DNA from 2 places in the Pseudomonas sp. NPDC090755 genome. Region 2 is predicted to be linked to the other one. Evidence: predicted binding sites of a transcription regulator. Region 2 holds the regulator's gene; the other holds the start of a gene.
The links. Region 2 encodes sigma-54, which starts transcription at its own class of promoters, with help from an activator protein. Its sites were predicted from a motif close to ANTGGCATNNANNTTGCTNT; they were not measured.
Positions count from the first base shown of each region.

Region 1 (4,349 bases), on a different contig from region 2:
CAGGTCGGTGGCGAACAGCTCGGCATGGCGCGGGCGCATGCCGCCGTTGCCGCAGATGTACAGGTTCCAGCCTTTCTCGGTGGCGATCACACCGATGTCCTTGCTCTGCGCCTCGGCGCATTCACGGGTACAGCCGGACACCGCGAACTTGAGTTTGTGCGGCGAGCGCAGGCCCTTGTAGCGGTCTTCCAGGGTCAGGGCCATCTGCACGCTGTCTTGTACGCCATAACGGCACCAGGTGCTGCCCACGCAGGATTTGACCGTGCGCGTGGACTTGCCATAGGCATGGCCGGTCTCGAATCCGGCCTCGATCAGTTCACCCCAGATGGCCGGCAGCTCGTGCAGCTGCGCGCCGAACAGGTCGATGCGCTGCCCACCGGTGATCTTGGTGTAGAGGTCGTATTTTTTCGCGACCTGGCCGATGACGATCAGTTTGTCCGGGGTGATCTCGCCACCGGGGATGCGCGGCACCACCGAGTAGGTGCCGTTCTTCTGCATGTTGGCCATGAAGGTGTCGTTGGTGTCCTGCAGGGGCACCAGCGACGGGTCCATGATCGGCTGGTTCCAGCAGGACGCCAGGATCGAGCCGACAGTAGGTTTGCAGATGTCGCAACCGACATGGCCGCGACCATGCCTGGCGAGCATCTCATCGAAGCTCTGGATGCCCTCGACACGCACCAGCGCATAGAGCTCCTGGCGGGTGTAGGCGAAGTGCTCGCACAGGCTCTTGTCGACGCTGACACCGCGGGCGATCAGCTCATGCTCGAACACCTGCTTGAGCAACGCCGCGCAACCGCCGCAACCGGTACAGGCCTTGGTCTGTTGCTTGAGTTCGCCGAGCTCGCCACAGCCATTGTCGATGGCCTTGCAGATCGCGCCCTTGCTGACGTTGTGGCAGGAGCAGATGGTCGCACTGTCGGGCAGGGCATCGGCGCCCAGGGCCGGGGCGCCGCCCGATTGCGGCAGGATCAGCGCCGCCGGATCGGCTGGCAGGGCAATGCCATTCTGTACGTACTGCAGCAGGGTGTCGTAGTAGCTGTTGTCGCCCACCAGCACCGCCCCCAACACCTGCCTGCCACTGGCATCGACCACCAGGCGGCGGTAGGCCGAACCTGCTTCGTCGATGAAACGGTAGCTGCGCGCACCGGGCGTGGCGCCATGGGCATCGCCGATGGAACCGACATCGACACCCAGCAGTTTGAGCTTGGTCGACATGTCGGCGCCGGTGAAGCTGCCGGCATCGCTACCTGCCAGCGCCGCAGCGACATTGCGCGCCATGCTGTAGCCCGGCGCCACCAGGCCGAACACGCTGCCGTTCCACGAAGCGCATTCGCCGATGGCGAAGATAAGCGGATCGCTGGTACGGCAGGCGCTGTCGATCACCACACCGCCACGGGCGGCAACGTCCAGGCCGCTGCTGCGGCCCAGGGCATCCTGCGGACGAATCCCGGCGGAGAACACGATCAGGTCGGTTTCGAGAAACTCGCCGCCGTCGAAGTTCATGCGAAAGCGATAGTCCTCACCGGCCACCACCGACTGGGTCGCCCGCGACAGGTGCACACCCACGCCCAAGGCTTCGATCTGTGCCCGCAGGGCCGCGCCACCTTCGGCATCCAGCTGCACCGGCATCAGGCGCGGGGCGAATTCCACCACGTGGGCTTCCAGGCCCAGGGACTTGAGGGCGTTGGCCGCTTCCAGGCCCAGCAGGCCACCGCCGACCACCACGCCACGTCGAGCATTGGCTGCGGCGGCGCGGATGGCGTCGAGGTCATCGAGGGTACGATAGACCAGGCGCGAGGCGCCCTCGCAGCCCTGGATCGGTGGCACGAAGGGGTAGGAGCCGGTGGCCAGGATCAACTGGTCGTAGGCATAGCGACCGGCCGGCGTGACCACCTCTCGGCGTTCGCGGTCGATTTCCAGCACCGCTTCGTCCAGATGCAGGGCAATACCGTGTTTGGTGTACTGGCCCGCAGCGCCCATTGCCAGGGTTTCGGCATCGCTGCCACTGAAGTATTCCGACAGGTGCACACGGTCATAGGCGCGTTGACGTTCCTCGCCGAACACCCGCAGTTCGAAGCGGCCCAAGGCGCCCTGTTCGATCAGTTGCTCGACGCAGTGATGCCCCACCATGCCGTTGCCGACGATGATCAGTTTTTCCCGCGGGGTGATGGTCGTTGCTGCATTCATACCTGATCCTCACTCAAGGCCATTCACGGTGGCTGTGCGGCCGGGGCGAACCCCGAAAAACAAAAAAGGCGCCTGGAGCCGAAGCTCCAGGCGCCTTTGCCTGGTCGTTTTATGTAGTTCCGGTGCGGATCGCCATTGACCCGCGAGAACGTTGTGGTATTGCAAAAGCAGGTAGCGTGCCAACTGCCAAAAGCCGCTTTTTCAGGGCCTGAACGCCGCTGATCGCAGCGGATATCGACCCAGGCTGGTGCAGCCCTCCCCCTTATGGGGCATTCAATACACGTCGCGCAGGTAGCGTTTGCTGCGGCTCAGTTCGCTGACATAGGCCTGCGCCCGATCGATACTGAGCGCACCATGCTCACGTACCACCTGCTTGAGCGCCGCATCGACATCCCGGGCCATGCGCTCGGCGTCGCCACAGACATAAAAGTGGCCGCCCTCCTCCAGCCAGCGCCACAGCTCGGCGCCTTGTTCGAGCATGCGCTGCTGAACGTAGATCTTTTCTGCCTGGTCACGGGAGAACGCGGTATCCAGCCGGGTCAGGTGGCCGTCGCGCTGCCAGGCCAGCAATTCGTCGCGGTAATAAAAATCGCTGGCCGCTTTCTGCTCACCGAACAACAACCAGTTGCGCCCCGTGGCGCCAGTAGCCTGGCGCTCCTGGAGAAAGGCACGGAACGGCGCCACACCGGTTCCGGGGCCAACCATGATCACCGGCGCATTGCTGTCTTCGGGCAGACGGAAGTGGCTGGTCGGCTGGGTGAAGATCCTCACCTGGTCCTCACCCACCCGATCGGCCAGGTATGTCGAACACACGCCTTTGCGCGCGCCATAGCGAACGGTGGATACGGTCAGGTGGACCTGCCCGGGGTGATGTTTGGGGCTGGAGCTGATCGAATACAGGCGCGGCTGCATCGGTTTGAGCAGGCTCAGCCAGGTGTCCAGGTCCAGTTGCGGGTTGAATGCGTGGACCACGTCGATCAGCTGCTTGCCCCACAACCAGTCCTTGAGGGCTGCCTTGTTCTGGGGTTTGAGCAAATCCGACAGCGGCGACTGGCTGCTATGGGCGGCAACGCTTTCGAGCAGCTTGGGCGTGACACGCGCGATTTCCAGGTGCCCGGCCAGGGCTTCGGCCAGCGGCATGTCGGCCTGGCCCTTGAGGCTGACCGACTGGCCGCCATCGAGCCGGGTCGCCAGCAGCAGTTCGTCCACCAGCGCCGGGCAGTTGCGCGGCCACACGCCGAGGGCATCACCGGCCTGGTAGCTCAAGCCGCTGTCGGCCAGCTCGAACACCAGTTGCCGGGTTTCCTTGGTGGCGCCAGGGCTGTTGAGCAGGCGGTTGTCGAGCAAGCGTGTCGGCAAGGGTTGCTGCTTGCTGAAGCTGACCGCTACGGGTGCAGGTGCCGCGCTGGTTACTGCCACAGACGTGCCGCCAAGCTTGTCGAGCAAGGCCTGCAGCCACTGCCCGGCGGGCTCGTCGAGATCGCCCTCGCAATCGACCCGCTCCAGCAGGCGCTGGCCACCCAGTTCGGCCAGGCGCTGGTCGAGCTTGCGCCCAAAGCCACAGAATTGCTCATAGCTGGAGTCGCCCAGCGCCAGTACGGCATAGGGCAAGCCTGCGCAGCGACTGGCCTGCTCACCGTGCAAGCCCTGCCAGAAGGTGGCGCCGCTGTCCGGCGCATCGCCATCGCCAAAGGTACTGGCAATCAGCAACAGGCTGGCGGCACCGTCCAGTTGCTCCATGGCCACCGTCTCCATGCAGCTCAATTGCACGGCCAGACCCGCCTGGCGCAGGCGCTCGGCGCACTGTTCGGCCAGGGCCTGGCCATTGCCGGTCTGCGAAGCCCAGAGCAGCAGGTGCCGAGCTTGCTCCGGTGCGTTCAGCGGCGCGGCCTGGGGCTGGGCACTGCGTGAGTACAGGCCGGCCAGCAGACCGTCCACCAGCAAGCGCCGCGCTGGCGCCAGCGGCGCGCTGGCCGGCAGGGTCGGCACCCCGTCGAGCCGGGCTTGCGCGCTGCGCAGGCCGAGGACGAAACCCTGCATGTATTGTTGTTCATCTTCGGCCAGGACCAGTTCAACCCGGGGGTCCAGGCCGAGCAAGCGGCTCAGGGTGTCGGTGGGCATGGCAGGATGCTCCTGGTCGATCGGGGTGGCAGGAATACGTT
Region 1 covers NZ_JBIVXC010000019.1:93,787-98,135, reverse strand. The annotation lists gene nirB (nitrite reductase large subunit NirB) at 1-2,187, opposite strand, end outside; gene ACIQUS_RS22825 (molybdopterin-dependent oxidoreductase) at 2,461-4,349, opposite strand, start outside.
Region 1: a site for sigma-54 is predicted at 2,352-2,371, ahead of nirB (nitrite reductase large subunit NirB). Genes of this name have one in related genera too.

Region 2 (4,349 bases):
CGTCCAGGTACAGCACGTCACACTGGATATGCCGGCTGCGGGCATCTTCAAGCAGTTCGGGGAAGCGAACCAGGTGACTGGGCAGGTTGCGCGCATCGATCGATACGGCGACCTTGGGTTGCATCAGCTCGGTGTTGATCAGCGCGTTTTCGGCCAACTGCGGCAGCAACCCGGCAGGCAGGTTGTCGATGCAGTAATAGCCGTTGTCCTCCAGTACCGCGAGGGCGGTGCTCTTGCCGGAGCCGGAGCGACCGCTGACGATGATCAGGCGCATGGGTCAGTGCTCGTTCTGTACGTCCAGGACAACCTGGTACAACGCTTGGCTGCTGCCGGCGGCCCGCAGGCGCTCACGAACCTCCTTGCGGTCGAGCATGCTGGCGATCTGGCGCAGCAGTTCCAGGTGTGCATCGGTGGCCGCTTCCGGAACCAGCAGGACAAACAGCAGGTCGACCGGGGCGCCGTCGATGGCATCGTAATCAATGGGGGCATCCAGGTGCAGCAGGGCGCTGACGGGCGCAGTGCAGCCTTCGAGCCGGCAGTGGGGAATGGCAATGCCATTGCCAAAACCGGTGGAACCCAGTTTTTCGCGAGCGACCAGCTTTTCGAAGACGTCTTGCATCTCCAGCTCGGGCACTTGCTCGGCGATCACGTTGGCGACCTTTTCCAGGGCGCGCTTTTTACTGCCTCCCGGCACGTTCACCAGGGAACGGCCGGGGGTCAGGATGGTTTCAAGTCGGATCATGGATGAGGGGGATCAGCGGGCTGCTGCACCTTGCAGCAGGCTCTGCTGTTTTTCCTTGTGTTTTTTCAGTTGGCGGTCGAGCTTGTCGGTCAAGGCGTCGATCGCTGCATACATGTCTGCGTGTTCGGCATTTGCAACCACTTCGCCGCCGGGAATAAACAGCGTCGCTTCGATTTTCTGCTGCAATTTCTCGACCTTCATGATCACCGTCACGTTGGTAATCCTGTCGAAGTGACCTTCCAGCCGTTTCAGTTTCTGTTCGACGTACTCGCGCAGCGGTTGGGTGACTTCTACATGCTGTCCACTGATATTGACTTGCATACAGCTTCTCCTTTGTTGCCCGTGCATAAAGAGGCAGGTATTGCGCCTGCCACTGAACTGCTGTGGCATATCTCAGGGGCTACATCAGTCGCTTGCGTTCGCTCGACGGTGCGATGCCGAGAGACTCGCGGTACTTGGCGACGGTGCGACGGGCTACCTGGATGCCTTGTGCCTCCAGTAAACCAGCGATCTTGCTGTCACTCAATGGCTTTTTCTGATTTTCCGCTGCAACCAGTTTTTTGATGATCGCGCGGATCGCCGTGGACGAGCATTCACCGCCCTCGGAGGTGCTGACGTGGCTGGAGAAAAAGTACTTCAGCTCGTAGATTCCCCGCGGGGTGTGCATGTATTTCTGGGTGGTCACCCGGGAAATGGTCGACTCGTGCATGCCGACCGCTTCGGCGATGTCGTGCAGCACCAGCGGTTTCATCGCTTCGTCGCCATGGTCGAGGAAACCACGCTGGTGCTCGACGATCTGGGTGGCGACCTTCATCAGGGTCTCGTTGCGGCTCTGCAGGCTCTTGATGAACCAGCGGGCCTCCTGCAACTGGTTGCGCATGAAGGTGTTGTCGGCGCTGGTGTCGGCGCGTCGCACAAAGCCTGCGTACTGCGGGTTGACCCGCAGGCGTGGCACGGCTTCCTGGTTCAGCTCGACCAGCCAGCGCTCGTTGTCCTTGCGCACGATCACGTCAGGAACCACGTATTCGGCTTCGCTGGACTCGATTTGTGAGCCCGGGCGCGGGTTGAGGCTCTGGACCAGCTCGATGACCTGGCGCAGTTCTTCTTCCTTGAGCTTCATGCGTCGCATCAACTGGCTGTAGTCGCGGCTGCCCAGCAGGTCGATGTAGTCCTTGACCAGGCGCTGAGCCTCGGCCATCCACGGCGTACTGGCGGGCAGCTGGCGCAGTTGCAGCAGCAGGCACTCGCTGAGGTTGCGTGCGCCGATGCCGGCGGGCTCGAACTGCTGGATGCGGTGCAGGACGGCTTCGACTTCGTCCAGTTCGATATCCAGTTCAGGATCGAAGGACTCGCAGATTTCTTCGAGGGATTCGTCCAGGTAGCCCTGGTTGTTGATGCAGTCGATCAGCGTCACGGCAATCAGCCGGTCGGTGTCGGACATCGGTGCCAGGTTCAACTGCCAGAGCAGGTGGCTCTGCAGGCTTTCGCCAGCCGAGGTGCGGGTGGTGAAGTCCCACTCGTCATCGTCGTTGCTGGGCAGGCTGCTGGCGCTGGTCTGGTAGATATCTTCCCAGGCCGTGTCGACGGGCAGCTCGTTGGGAATGCGCTCGCTCCATTCGCCTTCATCCAGGCTGTCCACGGTCGGCGTGGTTTCCTGGAAGCTGGTGTCCTGGGTTTCGGCAACAGGCTTGCTTTCGGCGTTGTCGGCCATCGGGTCGCTGTTGTCGAAGTCGTCGCCTTCTTCCTGGCGTTCGAGCATCGGGTTCGATTCCAGCGCTTCCTGGATTTCCTGCTGGAGGTCCAGGGTAGAAAGCTGGAGCAGACGGATGGCCTGTTGCAACTGAGGAGTCATCGTCAGTTGCTGGCCCATTCTTAGGACGAGCGATGGTTTCATGGCAGGGGCTTAACACCTTTTTCGCCGGCGCACATGCGCCATCCACTACAAGGGCACCGAAGCGCCAACTTTAAGCAAATTATATGCCTGAAATTGGAGCGTTTGCCTAGGGTGCTGTAACAATTATGCCGTATGGAAACGGATCTGCAGCCCCGGCAAACGCCGTGTCGCTTCGAACTTACAAGCGGAACTCGTGGCCCAGGTACACCTCTTTCACCAGGTCGTTGGCCAGGATGGTCTCTGCATCGCCTTCAGCGATCAGTTGGCCATCGTTGACGATGTAGGCGGTTTCGCAGATATCCAGGGTCTCACGGACGTTGTGGTCGGTGATCAGCACGCCAATGCCCTTGGCCTTGAGGTGGTGGATGATCTGCTTGATGTCGCCGACCGAGATCGGGTCGACACCGGCAAAGGGTTCGTCGAGCAGGATGAATTTCGGCGCGGTTGCCAGGGCGCGGGCGATTTCGACGCGGCGGCGTTCACCACCGGACAGGCTCATGCCGAGGTTGTCGCGAATGTGGCTGATGTGAAATTCCTGCAGCAGGCTTTCCAGTTCCTTGCGTCGACCGGCGGCATCGAGGTCCTTGCGGGTCTCGAGGATCCCCAGGATGTTGTCGGCCACCGACAGCTTGCGAAAGATCGAGGCTTCCTGGGGCAGGTAGCCAATGCCGGCACGGGCGCGGCCGTGCATCGGCTGGTGGCTGACATCCAGGTCGTCGATCAGGACGCGGCCCTGGTCGGCCTGGACCAGGCCGACGATCATGTAGAAACAGGTGGTCTTGCCGGCGCCGTTGGGGCCGAGCAGGCCGACGATCTGGCCGCTGTCGATGGACAGGCTGACGTCGCGAACCACTTGTCGGCTCTTGTAACTCTTGGCCAGGTGCTGGGCTTTGAGGGTCGCCATTTACTCGGCCTTCTTCTTGGGCTGGATCACCATGTCGATGCGCTGACGCGGCGTGGCCACGTTGCTGCCACCCCGACCGGCGGTCGCCACCTGGGTCTTGGTGTTGTAGACGATCTTCTCGCCTTCGGTGGTGTTGCCTTCGTTCTCGACCTTGGCGCGGTCGGTGAGAATCACCAGTTCTTTCTGCGCCTGGTACTGGATGGTCACGGCCCAGCCCTTCATCTTGTCCGGCTTGGCGGCGCTCTGTTGCTGTTCGAAGTAGGCGAGGTTACCCACCGAGGTCACCACGTCGATGTCGCCGCTGGCAGCGCGGGTGATGGTCACGGTGTTGCCTTTGATCATCATCGAGCCCTGGGTGATGATCACATCGCCCTTGTAGGTGGCGACGCCTTGCTTGTCATCCAGGTGCGCATCGTCGGCCTGGATGCGGATAGGCTGGTCACGGTCAGTCGGCAGGGCCCAGGCGCTCGCGCTTCCCAGTGCTGTGCTCAGGCTGAGCAAAAAGGGGAGGGTTTTAACGAGCCTCATACTGTCCTCTTACGTTGGACAACAGGTCCATCCTGCCGTCTTTCAAATACGCCTTCATTCCCTTGCCCGTAGTCACGCCACCGGCGCCGTCGATTTTAACGGCTTGCTCGGTTTGCGCATATTGCTTCTGCGGGAACACCGTCATGCGGGTGGTGGTAATGATGGTAGTGCGGTTTTTTTCATCGGTGCGGGCTACCCGTACCGAGTCGATCAATTCCACCTCGCTGCCGTCCGGGTTGACTTCGCCCTTGTCGCTTTGCACGTGCCAGGGGTAGGTCGTG
Region 2 covers NZ_JBIVXC010000002.1:316,640-320,988, reverse strand. The annotation lists gene rapZ (RNase adapter RapZ) at 1-274, opposite strand, end outside; gene ptsN (PTS IIA-like nitrogen regulatory protein PtsN) at 278-742, opposite strand; gene hpf (ribosome hibernation-promoting factor, HPF/YfiA family) at 755-1,063, opposite strand; gene ACIQUS_RS05335 (RNA polymerase factor sigma-54) at 1,143-2,636, opposite strand; gene lptB (LPS export ABC transporter ATP-binding protein) at 2,815-3,540, opposite strand; gene lptA (lipopolysaccharide transport periplasmic protein LptA) at 3,541-4,068, opposite strand; gene lptC (LPS export ABC transporter periplasmic protein LptC) at 4,055-4,349, opposite strand, start outside.